DNA from 3 places in the Pseudomonas sp. NPDC099000 genome. Region 1 is predicted to be linked to each of the others. Evidence: predicted binding sites of a transcription regulator. Region 1 holds the regulator's gene; each other region holds the start of a gene.
The links. The regulator FliA, encoded in region 1, starts transcription of late flagellar genes. The targets are predictions, from matches to a motif close to CTAAAGTTTNNNNNNNNNNNGCCGNTAA.
Positions count from the first base shown of each region.

Region 2: the regulator FliA is predicted to act here: its motif matches at 1,430-1,457, upstream of ACIQV9_RS16035 (methyl-accepting chemotaxis protein).
Region 3: the regulator FliA is predicted to act here: its motif matches at 1,231-1,258, upstream of ACIQV9_RS19390 (methyl-accepting chemotaxis protein).

Region 1 covers NZ_JBIWAF010000003.1:420,593-423,868, reverse strand. Annotated here, with positions in the region: gene ACIQV9_RS06580 (protein phosphatase CheZ) at 1-641, opposite strand, end outside; gene ACIQV9_RS06575 (chemotaxis response regulator CheY) at 664-1,035, opposite strand; gene fliA (RNA polymerase sigma factor FliA) at 1,203-1,943, opposite strand; gene fleN (flagellar synthesis regulator FleN) at 1,940-2,770, opposite strand; gene flhF (flagellar biosynthesis protein FlhF) at 2,887-3,276, opposite strand, start outside.
Region 2 covers NZ_JBIWAF010000012.1:29,375-32,650, reverse strand. Annotated here, with positions in the region: gene ACIQV9_RS16035 (methyl-accepting chemotaxis protein) at 1-1,374, opposite strand, end outside; gene ACIQV9_RS16030 (hypothetical protein) at 1,650-1,880, shown strand; gene ACIQV9_RS16025 (cell division protein ZapA) at 1,877-2,179, shown strand; partial or broken gene ACIQV9_RS16020 (cache domain-containing protein) at 2,280-3,276, shown strand, end outside.
Region 3 covers NZ_JBIWAF010000017.1:58,407-61,682, reverse strand. Annotated here, with positions in the region: gene ACIQV9_RS19400 (phosphatase PAP2 family protein) at 1-387, opposite strand, end outside; gene ACIQV9_RS19395 (histidine phosphatase family protein) at 414-1,085, opposite strand; gene ACIQV9_RS19390 (methyl-accepting chemotaxis protein) at 1,348-3,267, shown strand.

The sequences.
Region 1 (3,276 bases):
TCGATACCCGCAAAGCGGTCTACCTGGCTGGCCATGAGCACGAGCTTGAGCAGGTTGCTTTCAACTTCGGTGACCAATTGGGTCACGCGTTTGATCACCTGACCGGTGAGGTCCTGGTAATCCTGGGCCAGCAGAATGTCGTTGAGGTTGCTCGACACCGTGCGATTGTCTTCGCTGCTGCGTGTCAGGAAACCGTCGACGCGCCGAGCCAGTTCGCGGAACTCTTCAGCCCCGACTTCGCGACGCATGAACCGCCCCCAATCCGTGCTCAACGCCTGGGCTTCTTCGCTCAGGCTGTTGACCAGCGGCGTGGCGTTTTCCACCAGGTCCATGGTGCGGTTGGCGGCGGCCTCGGTCAGCTTGACCACATACCCCAGACGCTCGGTGGCGTCCGTGATCTGCGACACTTCCTCGGCTTGCGGCATGTTCGGGTCAATCTGGAAATTGACGATCGCGCTATGCAGCTCGCGAGTGAGCTTGCCCACTTCCTGATACAGGCCGCGGTCACGGGTCTGATTGAGCTCATGGATAAGTTGCACAGCGTCGCCGAACCTGCCTTTTTCAAGGCTTTCGACCAGTTCGACCGCGTGTTTTTTCAGGGTCGATTCAAAATCGCCCAGTGAAGATTCTTTATGCTCCATAGCTCCCCCGTGGCGCAGTGGATCAACCGATGCGTTCGAAAATCTTCTCGATTTTTTCTTTCAACGCCTGGGCCGTGAAGGGTTTGACCACATAGCCGTTAACACCGGCCTGGGCCGCTTCGATAATCTGCTCGCGCTTGGCTTCGGCAGTCACCATCAGCACCGGCAGGTGCTTGAGCTTTTCATCGGCGCGCACGTGACGTAGCAGATCGATACCGGTCATGCCAGGCATGTTCCAGTCCGTTACCAGAAAGTCGATGCTCCCGCTGTTGAGAACCGGAATGGCAGTAGTGCCATCGTCAGCCTCGACCGTGTTGGTGAACCCAAGGTCACGCAACAGGTTTTTTATGATCCGCCGCATCGTTGAGAAGTCATCAACGATGAGGATTTTCATGTTCTTGTCCAATTCGACCTCCAAGCAGTCTTAAACGCGCCCAGCACCTGGACGCGCCATTTCAATCAATCCGGCAATGCATTCGATGACTGTCTGGAGCACAACAGATCGCGACCGGTGCAGTTCAACACCCCACCGGCCTCGTTCGCAGTGTCCCCACACTGCCTTCAGCGCGCTCGCCACTCCCCCAAACGCCCCCGCAAACGGGCCGCGCACTGGCTATGTAACTGGCTGACCCGCGATTCGCTGACCCCCAGGACCTCACCGATTTCCTTGAGGTTCAGCTCTTCGTCGTAGTACAGCGCCAACACCAGTCGCTCACGCTCCGGCAAATTGGCAATCGCGTCCGCCAGCGCGGCCTGGAAGCGTTCATCTTCCAGATCGCGTGACGGCTCCAGATGTGCACTCGCGCCATCCTCGTGCAGCCCTTCGTGTTCGCCGTCCTGCAACAGATCGTCGAAACTGAATAACCGGCTGCCCAGGGTGTCGTTCAAAATCCCGTAATAATCGTCGAGACTCAATTGGAGTTCGGCCGCAACCTCATGATCTTTAGCGTCACGACCGGTTTTAGCTTCAATCGAGCGAATTGCGTCGCTGACCATGCGGGTATTGCGGTGAACCGAACGTGGCGCCCAGTCCCCCTTGCGTACTTCATCGAGCATCGCGCCGCGGATTCGAATGCCCGCGTACGTCTCGAAACTCGCGCCTTTACTGGCGTCATATTTGGTCGATACTTCAAGCAGGCCGATCATCCCGGCCTGGATCAGGTCTTCAACCTGAACACTGGCCGGCAGACGGGCCAGCAAGTGGTAAGCAATGCGTTTGACCAGTGGCGCGTAACGCTCGATCAGCTCGTACTGCGCGTCACGTGCCGACTTCTTGTAGAGGTTGTAGCCACTGGCTGTCATAGGACGGGTCCTGCGGTCTGTTGCACGAGGCGCTCGACGAAAAACTCCAGGTGCCCACGCGGGTTGGCAGGCAGCGGCCAGGTGTCGACCTTCTGCGCGATCGCCTTGAACGCCAGGGCGCACTTGGAACGCGGGAAGGCTTCGTAGACGGCGCGCTGCTTCTGCACGGCCTTGCGCACGCTTTCGTCGTAAGGCACCGCACCGACGTATTGTAAGGCGACGTCGAGGAAGCGGTCCGTGACCTTGGTCAACTTGGCGAACAGGTTGCGACCTTCCTGCGGGCTCTGGGCCATGTTGGCCAGGACGCGGAAGCGGTTCATGCCGTAATCGCGGTTCAGCAGTTTGATCAGCGCGTAGGCATCGGTAATCGAGGTCGGCTCGTCGCACACCACCAGCAAGACTTCTTGCGCTGCGCGAACGAAACTGACTACCGAGTCACCAATACCCGCAGCGGTGTCGATCACCAAGACGTCGAGGTTGTCGCCGATATCGCTGAAAGCCTGGATCAGGCCGGCGTGCTGGGCCGGGCTCAGATGAACCATGCTCTGTGTGCCGGACGCGGCCGGAACGATGCGAATACCGCCGGGGCCCTGCAACAGAACGTCGCGCAGCTCACAGCGGCCTTCGATCACGTCGGCCAGGGTACGTTTGGGTGTCAGCCCCAAGAGGACGTCGACGTTCGCCAGCCCCAGATCGGCGTCCAGCAGCATGACGCGCCGGCCGAGTTCAGCTAGAGCCAGGGACAAGTTCACTGACACGTTAGTCTTCCCGACGCCACCTTTGCCGCCGGTCACCGCGATCACCTGTACGGGATGCATGCTGCCCATGTTATTTCTTTACCTTGTCTTGCATAGACGGAGGCCACATTACTGGCTGCGCGCTCAATAACTGAACAATGCATGGCAGACCATCGATGTAGGTACAAAAACTGTTCATTAGTACCTCAGCCAACCTGCTTGGTCGGGCTGTGGTAAATATCAGCGAACATGTCAGCCATGGCTTCTTCGCTGGGTTCTTCTTGCATTTGCACGCTTACGGCGCGACTGACCAACTGATGACGACGCGGCAGATGCAAATCATCCGGAATACGCGGGCCATCGGTCAGGTAAGCCACCGGCAATTCATGACTGATCGCCAGGCTCAACACCTCGCCCAGACTTGCCGTTTCATCCAGTTTAGTCAGGATGCAGCCAGCGAGCCCACAACGCTTGTAACTGTGATAAGCGGCCGTTAGAACCTGTTTCTGGCTGGTGGTTGCCAAAACCAGATAATTTTTCGATTTGATGCCACGACCGGCCAGGCTTTCGAGCTGCATACGCAGAGCTGGATCGCT
Region 2 (3,276 bases), on a different contig from region 1:
AATGTTCAAGGTCGATTCAGCGCGTTCGGTGCTGTTACGCATCGAGTCCACCGCGTGTTCGGTGCCGCTCTGGATGCTGCCGATCATGCGTTCGATCTCGCTGGTCGACTGCTGAGTGCGGTGTGCCAGTGCACGAACCTCATCCGCCACCACCGCGAAACCACGCCCGGCTTCACCGGCACGCGCCGCTTCGATCGCGGCGTTCAACGCCAGCAGGTTGGTCTGGTCAGCCAGGCCGCGAATCACGTCCAGCACCTTGCCGATGTCACGGGACTCATTGGCCAGATCGCCAATCAAGGTGGCAGTGCTCTGCACATCGGCGCTCATGCGTTCGATGGCGCTGACGGTTTCCTGCACCAGGTCACGACCGTCGCCGGCCGAGGTGGTGGCGTTTTTCGAGGCTTCGGACGTGCTCACGGCGTTGCGCGCGACTTCTTCCACGGCGCTGGTCATTTCATTGACGGCGGTGGCGGCCTGTTCGATTTCGTTGTTCTGCTGGGTCAGGCCACGGGCGCTTTCGTCGGTGACGCTGTTCAGCTCTTCAGCGGCGGACGCCAGTTGCGTGGCCGAGCCCGAAATCCGTTGCAGGGTGTCACGCAACTTGTCCTGCATCTTCGACATGGCCAGCAGCAAGCGGCCGGCTTCGTCTTCACCATCGACATGGATCGGGCGAGTCAGGTTGCCTTCGGCGATTTCTTCGGCAGCGCTCAGGGCGTTGGCGATCGGCTTGGTGATGCTGTTGGTCAGGAGCCAGGCGAACAGCAGGGTCAGGCCGCTGGCAATGACCAGTAAGGTGATCACCAGATTGAGCGAAGTCGAATACTGCTCACCGGCACGGGTGTCGGTGGCTTCAATCTGTTGCGTGTTGATCTCAAGCAGCTTGCCGAGTGCCGAGTTGACTGCCTCTGAATTGGAAAGCAGTTCGCTGTTGAGCATCGTGCGCAGTTCGTCGACCTGATTGTTGCGCGACAGCGTCTTCATCCGGTCTTCGAGTTGGCGGTATTGCCCCAGTAACTGCACGTATTGATCGTACGCGGCGCGCTCTTGCGGGCCGTCGATCAACGGTTCGTAGACCTTCTGAGCGTCGCGGATCTGCTGATTGCGCAGTTCGAACAGCTCAAAGGTTTTCTGCTGCACGTCCGGTTCCCGATTGACCAGCAAACGGTAGGACAGCACTCGCAGGCGCAGGGTCAGTTGAGTAAATTCGTCCAGGCTCTTGATGCTCGGCACGCTCATGGACGCGATGTCTTCGCCGGCGCCGCGAATCTTGCTCATCTGGTTCAAGGCAAACACACCCAGAACCAGCATCAAACCGCCAATCAGGGCGAAACCGAGGAACGCCCGCGGTGCGATATTCATATTACGAAGGGACATGCTGTTTACCAAAGTGAGCGCACCCGTGCGGCGCTGAAGCTGACGTATGAGTGACTTATCGGTCATACGACTAAAGTCTTGAGTGCCTGCGCGTTTTTGTCGCAGACGGGTTCCGGCGACGAAGTGCAGGAACCAGATCCGCCAATCACAGTCTTTAAAGCTCGCGAGGAAGGTCGTCCGCCAGGAAAATCAAGGCCTTGCGCCTGAATAACCCTGGCATCCATGATGACTTTTCTTTATCGTACGCGCCCTTTGAAAAAGCTTGGAAAATCAAAATGTTGGAAGCATCCCTTAGCCAATTGGAACAGCTGGTCAGCGACCTGGTGCAACAGAACCAGACCCTGCTCGCCACCAACCAGACCCTGAGCGCAGAACTGGCCCAGGCCAAGGATGAAAACGAAAGCCTGCAGCTGAACCTGATGGAACAGGAAGAGAAACAAGGCGCCACCGCGGCCCGCATCCAGGCTCTGGTTGAGCGCGTCAGCGCCGGCCCGGTCAGCGCATGAATCACGGCGCCGCAGGGGTAAAAGTCGTCTCGATCCTGGGGGAGGACTATTCGATCAAGGCGCCGGCCGGGGAAGAGCAAACCCTGCTGGACGCCGCGATGATGTTGAAAGCTGCCTTGGCCGACACCAAGAGGAAGTACCCGACGCTGATCGGTGACCGACTCCTGGTGCTGGCTGCGATGAATCTGTGCTCCCAGCAGATAGAAATGCAAAAGCAGCACAAGCAGGAACTCGACCGTTACCAAGAGCAAGTCAGCGCCACGGTTGAAGTGATCTCCAAGACGATCAATCAGGCCTGATCGGCTTTGCGCACAACCAAAGAATAGATTGTCGATTGTGTTGTATACAATCGGCACGGCTGTTGCAGTGTTTCAGCCTCTTATTCTTTGGGGGTGCTCCATGCAGTTCTGGCGACGCAGTATTCAATGGCAGTTGATCCTCAGTATGGGCACCGCCCTGCTGGTCAGCATCCTGATCGTGGTTGGCATTTATACCCTCGTGGTCAACCGTCTCGCCCAGAGCTATCTGGTCGAGCAGGCACTGCCGTCGAGCATCGAAGCGATGCGCAACGACATCGAACGCATCCTCGTCCAACCCCTCACCGCCGCCAAAGACATCGCCAGCAACAGCATGGTGCGCGACTGGCTGGCCGGGGGTGAAAACAGTGCCCAGACAGACGCGTTCGTCCAGTACCTGGAAGGCATCCGCGCCGAACACAAAGCCTTTACCGCGCTGATTGTCGGCACGGCTTCAAACCATTACTTCACTGAAAAAGGCCTGGACCGGACCCTCAGCCGTTCCAATCCCAAGGACGCCTGGTTCTACGCATTCCTCGACAGCAACCAGCCGCGCACCCTCAATATCGACAATGACACCGCGACCGGAGAATTGGCGCTGTTCATCGACCTCAAGGTCGAGCAGGCCGGTAAAGTCGTGGGCGTTGCCGGGCTTGGGTTGAGCATGAAAGAGCTGTCGGAGCTGATCCACAACTTCAACTTCGGTGAGCGCGGCAAGGTCTATCTCGTGCGTTCCGACGGTTTGATCCAGGTTCACCCCGAGGCGCAGTTCAGCGGTAAACGCACATTGTCTGAGCAGATCGGTGCTTCGGCCGCGCAAGCTGTGATGGGCCAAAAAGCCGCCGCTAGCAGCAGTTTCGCTCGTGATGGCGAAGATTTTCTGGCATTGAGCCTGCCCCTGCGCGATTTGGGCTGGACCCTGGTGGCCGAAGTGCCACAGTCGCAGATCTACGCCGAAGCCCGTCGCGCCATGTGGATGAGCAGCGGAATTGGTCTGGCGGTGGCGCTGGTGTGTCTGTTGCTGGTGGTTTTGCTGGCCCGTGGGTTGGTGCGGCCGATCCGACAGGTAACAGCCGCGCTGGTAGACATCGGTAGCGGTG
Region 3 (3,276 bases), on a different contig from region 1:
AATGGCAAATGCGAAGACGACGAACAGAAAATCCCGACGATGCTCATAAGCAAATCGCAGCACAGGTGCCGCCTTGCTCCGCTCCAGAAAACTACCGAGGCGCGGATGCTTTGAGCTGTTGATCAGCGGCCAGACAAACGACAGCATTGCGCCGATCAAGGCAATCTCGGCGGTCCAGTTGGGAATGATGCGCGCCCACTTGTGGGTGAGCTTTTCAAAGAAGTGAACCTTGTCGAGCGGAAAGATCTGGGCGACCGGATCAAACAGAAGATTACTGAAGGCGATGTCGATTTGGGTCATGTCGAACATCAGGAAAACCACGGCCGCGCAGGCCAGCGGAATACCGAAGTTCGCCCAGTAGAAGCGGTTGCGGGAAGAAGTCAGCATCGTATGTCCAGATCCAGAGGAAAAACTCATTCGGTGGTCACCGAGCGCCAGTCGGAAGCTTCAATGAAACCGAGCATGCGCGGCGCTTGAGAAGTTTGGGCGGAGATAAACAACGAGGCGCCGTAACCGAACGTGGAGGTCGACAACTTGAGGTCTTTTTCGAGTTGCGCCATGCATTCGCTGTGGGTCACCAGAATCAGATTGCGACCCGCAACTTTATGCGCCAGGGCATCACGCAGCATCGTGCCCCTACAGCTGATCAGCCAGTCTTCGCCCACACCGACCTTGTTGAACATGTAGCTGGCTGTCTGTGAGGTACGAACCATCGGGCTGTTGTAGATATCGGTCTTGTCCAACCCCAATTGTTCGAACCGCGCACCGACACTGACCGCGACGCTGCGCGAACGATCGGTAATCCCATCGTTGCCGCTCAGGCACGCGGCATTCGAGTGATCACAGCGCTCGACATGGCGTATCAGCACAATCACATCGCCTTTGGCCCAGCCGGCGGCCAACGCTCGTGCGCCCGCCACATTGCCATGCGCCAGGTCCGGTACGGCGGCTGGCTGCAACAGCCATAGGGTCAATGGAATCACCAGCAGCGCCGAGGCCAGCACCACGGCAGTGTTTCGATAGCGGGTCAAACGGCTCAGGTTAATTGAGCGTTTTATCCCGAACAGACTCAGTCTCAATTCCACATCAAGCCGCCTCGCCGGCATGCACCATTGTCATTCGATGCCGCGAGGGTAGAGAGGCGAGCGTCGGCGGCCGGTGAAACCCATGTGAAAAAAAGCTTAAGCCCACCTACAAAAACCTTGTTACAGAATCCGTCCGACAAAATCCTTTCAGCTCTCGCGATTGCTGCCGATACAGACCTGCTACCTACCCTTGCTGGCACCTAAAAACAACAATCTTCCAGCCAACCGACGATCGAAAGCGCAACGTTCCTGGAGGAATTTGATGAATAGCTGGTTCGGCAACATCAGCGTGAACATGAAACTGGGCCTGGGGTTCGGCCTGGTCCTGGCACTGACCTGCGTACTGGCCCTGACTGGCTGGACGAGCCTGGGCGGGTTGATTGACCGCAGCAACTGGATGAGCGACATCACCCAGCTCAACTCCGGCCTGACCAAGCTTCGCGTGGTGCGCCTGCAATACATGCTGACCAACGGCGATGAAACCGCCGCCCAGAACGTACAGACCACCCTTGACGCCTTTTCCGCTCAGCAACAATCGCTGTTGTCGAAGTTCAAGAGCCCGGAAAACCTCAAGCTGCTCAAAGAGCAAGGCACCTACATCGATGCCTATAAGACGTCGCTGAATAAAATGCGCAGCGCTTACCGAACCGGTAACAGCGCCCGCGACGCCATGGGCGTCAATGCTGAAACGGCCAGCACACTGATCGAAGCCATCAGCACCCGCGTGCAGCAAATGCCCCTGAGCGACCAGCGTTTCGAACAGTTCCAGGCCGTCACCGCCGCCAAGGAAGCCTTCATCCTGGCCCGCTACGAAGTGCGCGGCTACACCGCCACCACCAATGCCGAGACCGAGCAAAAAGCCGTCGTCCAACTGGATTCAGCGATTGCCAGCCTGAAACCACTCAACGTGCAGTTTGCCGACACCCAGCAAGACGCCCTGCGTCAGCTGGAAACCGCACTTGGCAATTACCGCAGCGCGTTGACCGCCTATAAAGCCGCCAACACCGATGCCGTGCAGGCCCGCAAGGAAATGACCGACCAGGGCGCCGCGATCGTGACCCTGAGCGATCAGTTGTATCAGATACAGCTCGATCGCCGTGACGCCGAAAGCGCCCAGGCGCGCACGCTGCAGTTGATCAGCACATTGCTGGCGTTGTTGGTGGGCATCATTGCTGCCGTGATCATCACTCGTCAGATCACCGGCCCATTGCGCGACACCTTGGCCGTGGTTGAACGCATCGCCAGCGGCGACCTGTCCCAGGACGTCAAAGTGACTCGCCGCGACGAACTCGGCGTGTTGCAGCAAGGCATCGCGCGCATGGGCGTGACCCTGCGCGACTTGATCAGCGGCATCCGCGATGGCGTCACCCAGATCGCCAGCGCCGCTGAAGAGTTGTCGGCCGTCACCGAGCAAACCAGCGCCGGCGTCAACAGCCAGAAGATCGAGACCGATCAGGTGGCCACCGCCATGCACGAGATGACCGCCACCGTGCAGGAAGTCGCGCGCAACGCCGAAGAAGCCTCCCAGGCCGCAGCCGCCGCTGACGGCGAAGCCCGCGAAGGCGACAAAGTGGTCAACGAAGCCATCGCCCAGATCGAACGTCTGGCCAGCGAAGTGGCGCGTTCCACCGAAGCCATGAGCGTGTTGCAACAGGAAAGCGACAAGATCGGCAGCGTCATGGACGTGATCAAGGCTGTCGCCGAACAGACCAACCTGCTGGCCCTCAACGCCGCGATCGAAGCCGCGCGTGCCGGTGAAGCCGGTCGTGGTTTTGCCGTGGTCGCCGACGAAGTGCGTGGCCTGGCCCAGCGCACACAGAAATCCACCGAAGAAATCGAAGGCCTGGTGGCCGGCCTGCAGAATGGCACTCAACAAGTGTCGAACGTGATGAACAACAGCCGCGCCCTGACCGACAGCAGCGTCGCCCTGACCCGCAAGGCTGGCGTGTCGCTGGAAAACATCACCCGCACGGTGTCCAACATCCAGTCGATGAACCAGCAGATCGCTGCCGCTGCCGAGCAACAAAGCGCCGTGGCCGAAGAAATCAGCCGCAGCATCATCAACGTGCGCGACGTGTCGGAACAGACCGCCGCCGCCAGCGACGAAACCGCGGCGTCCAGTGTTGAACTGGCGCGGTTGGGGAATCAGTTGCAGATGATGGTGAGTCATTTCAGGGTGTAATGCCGCGAT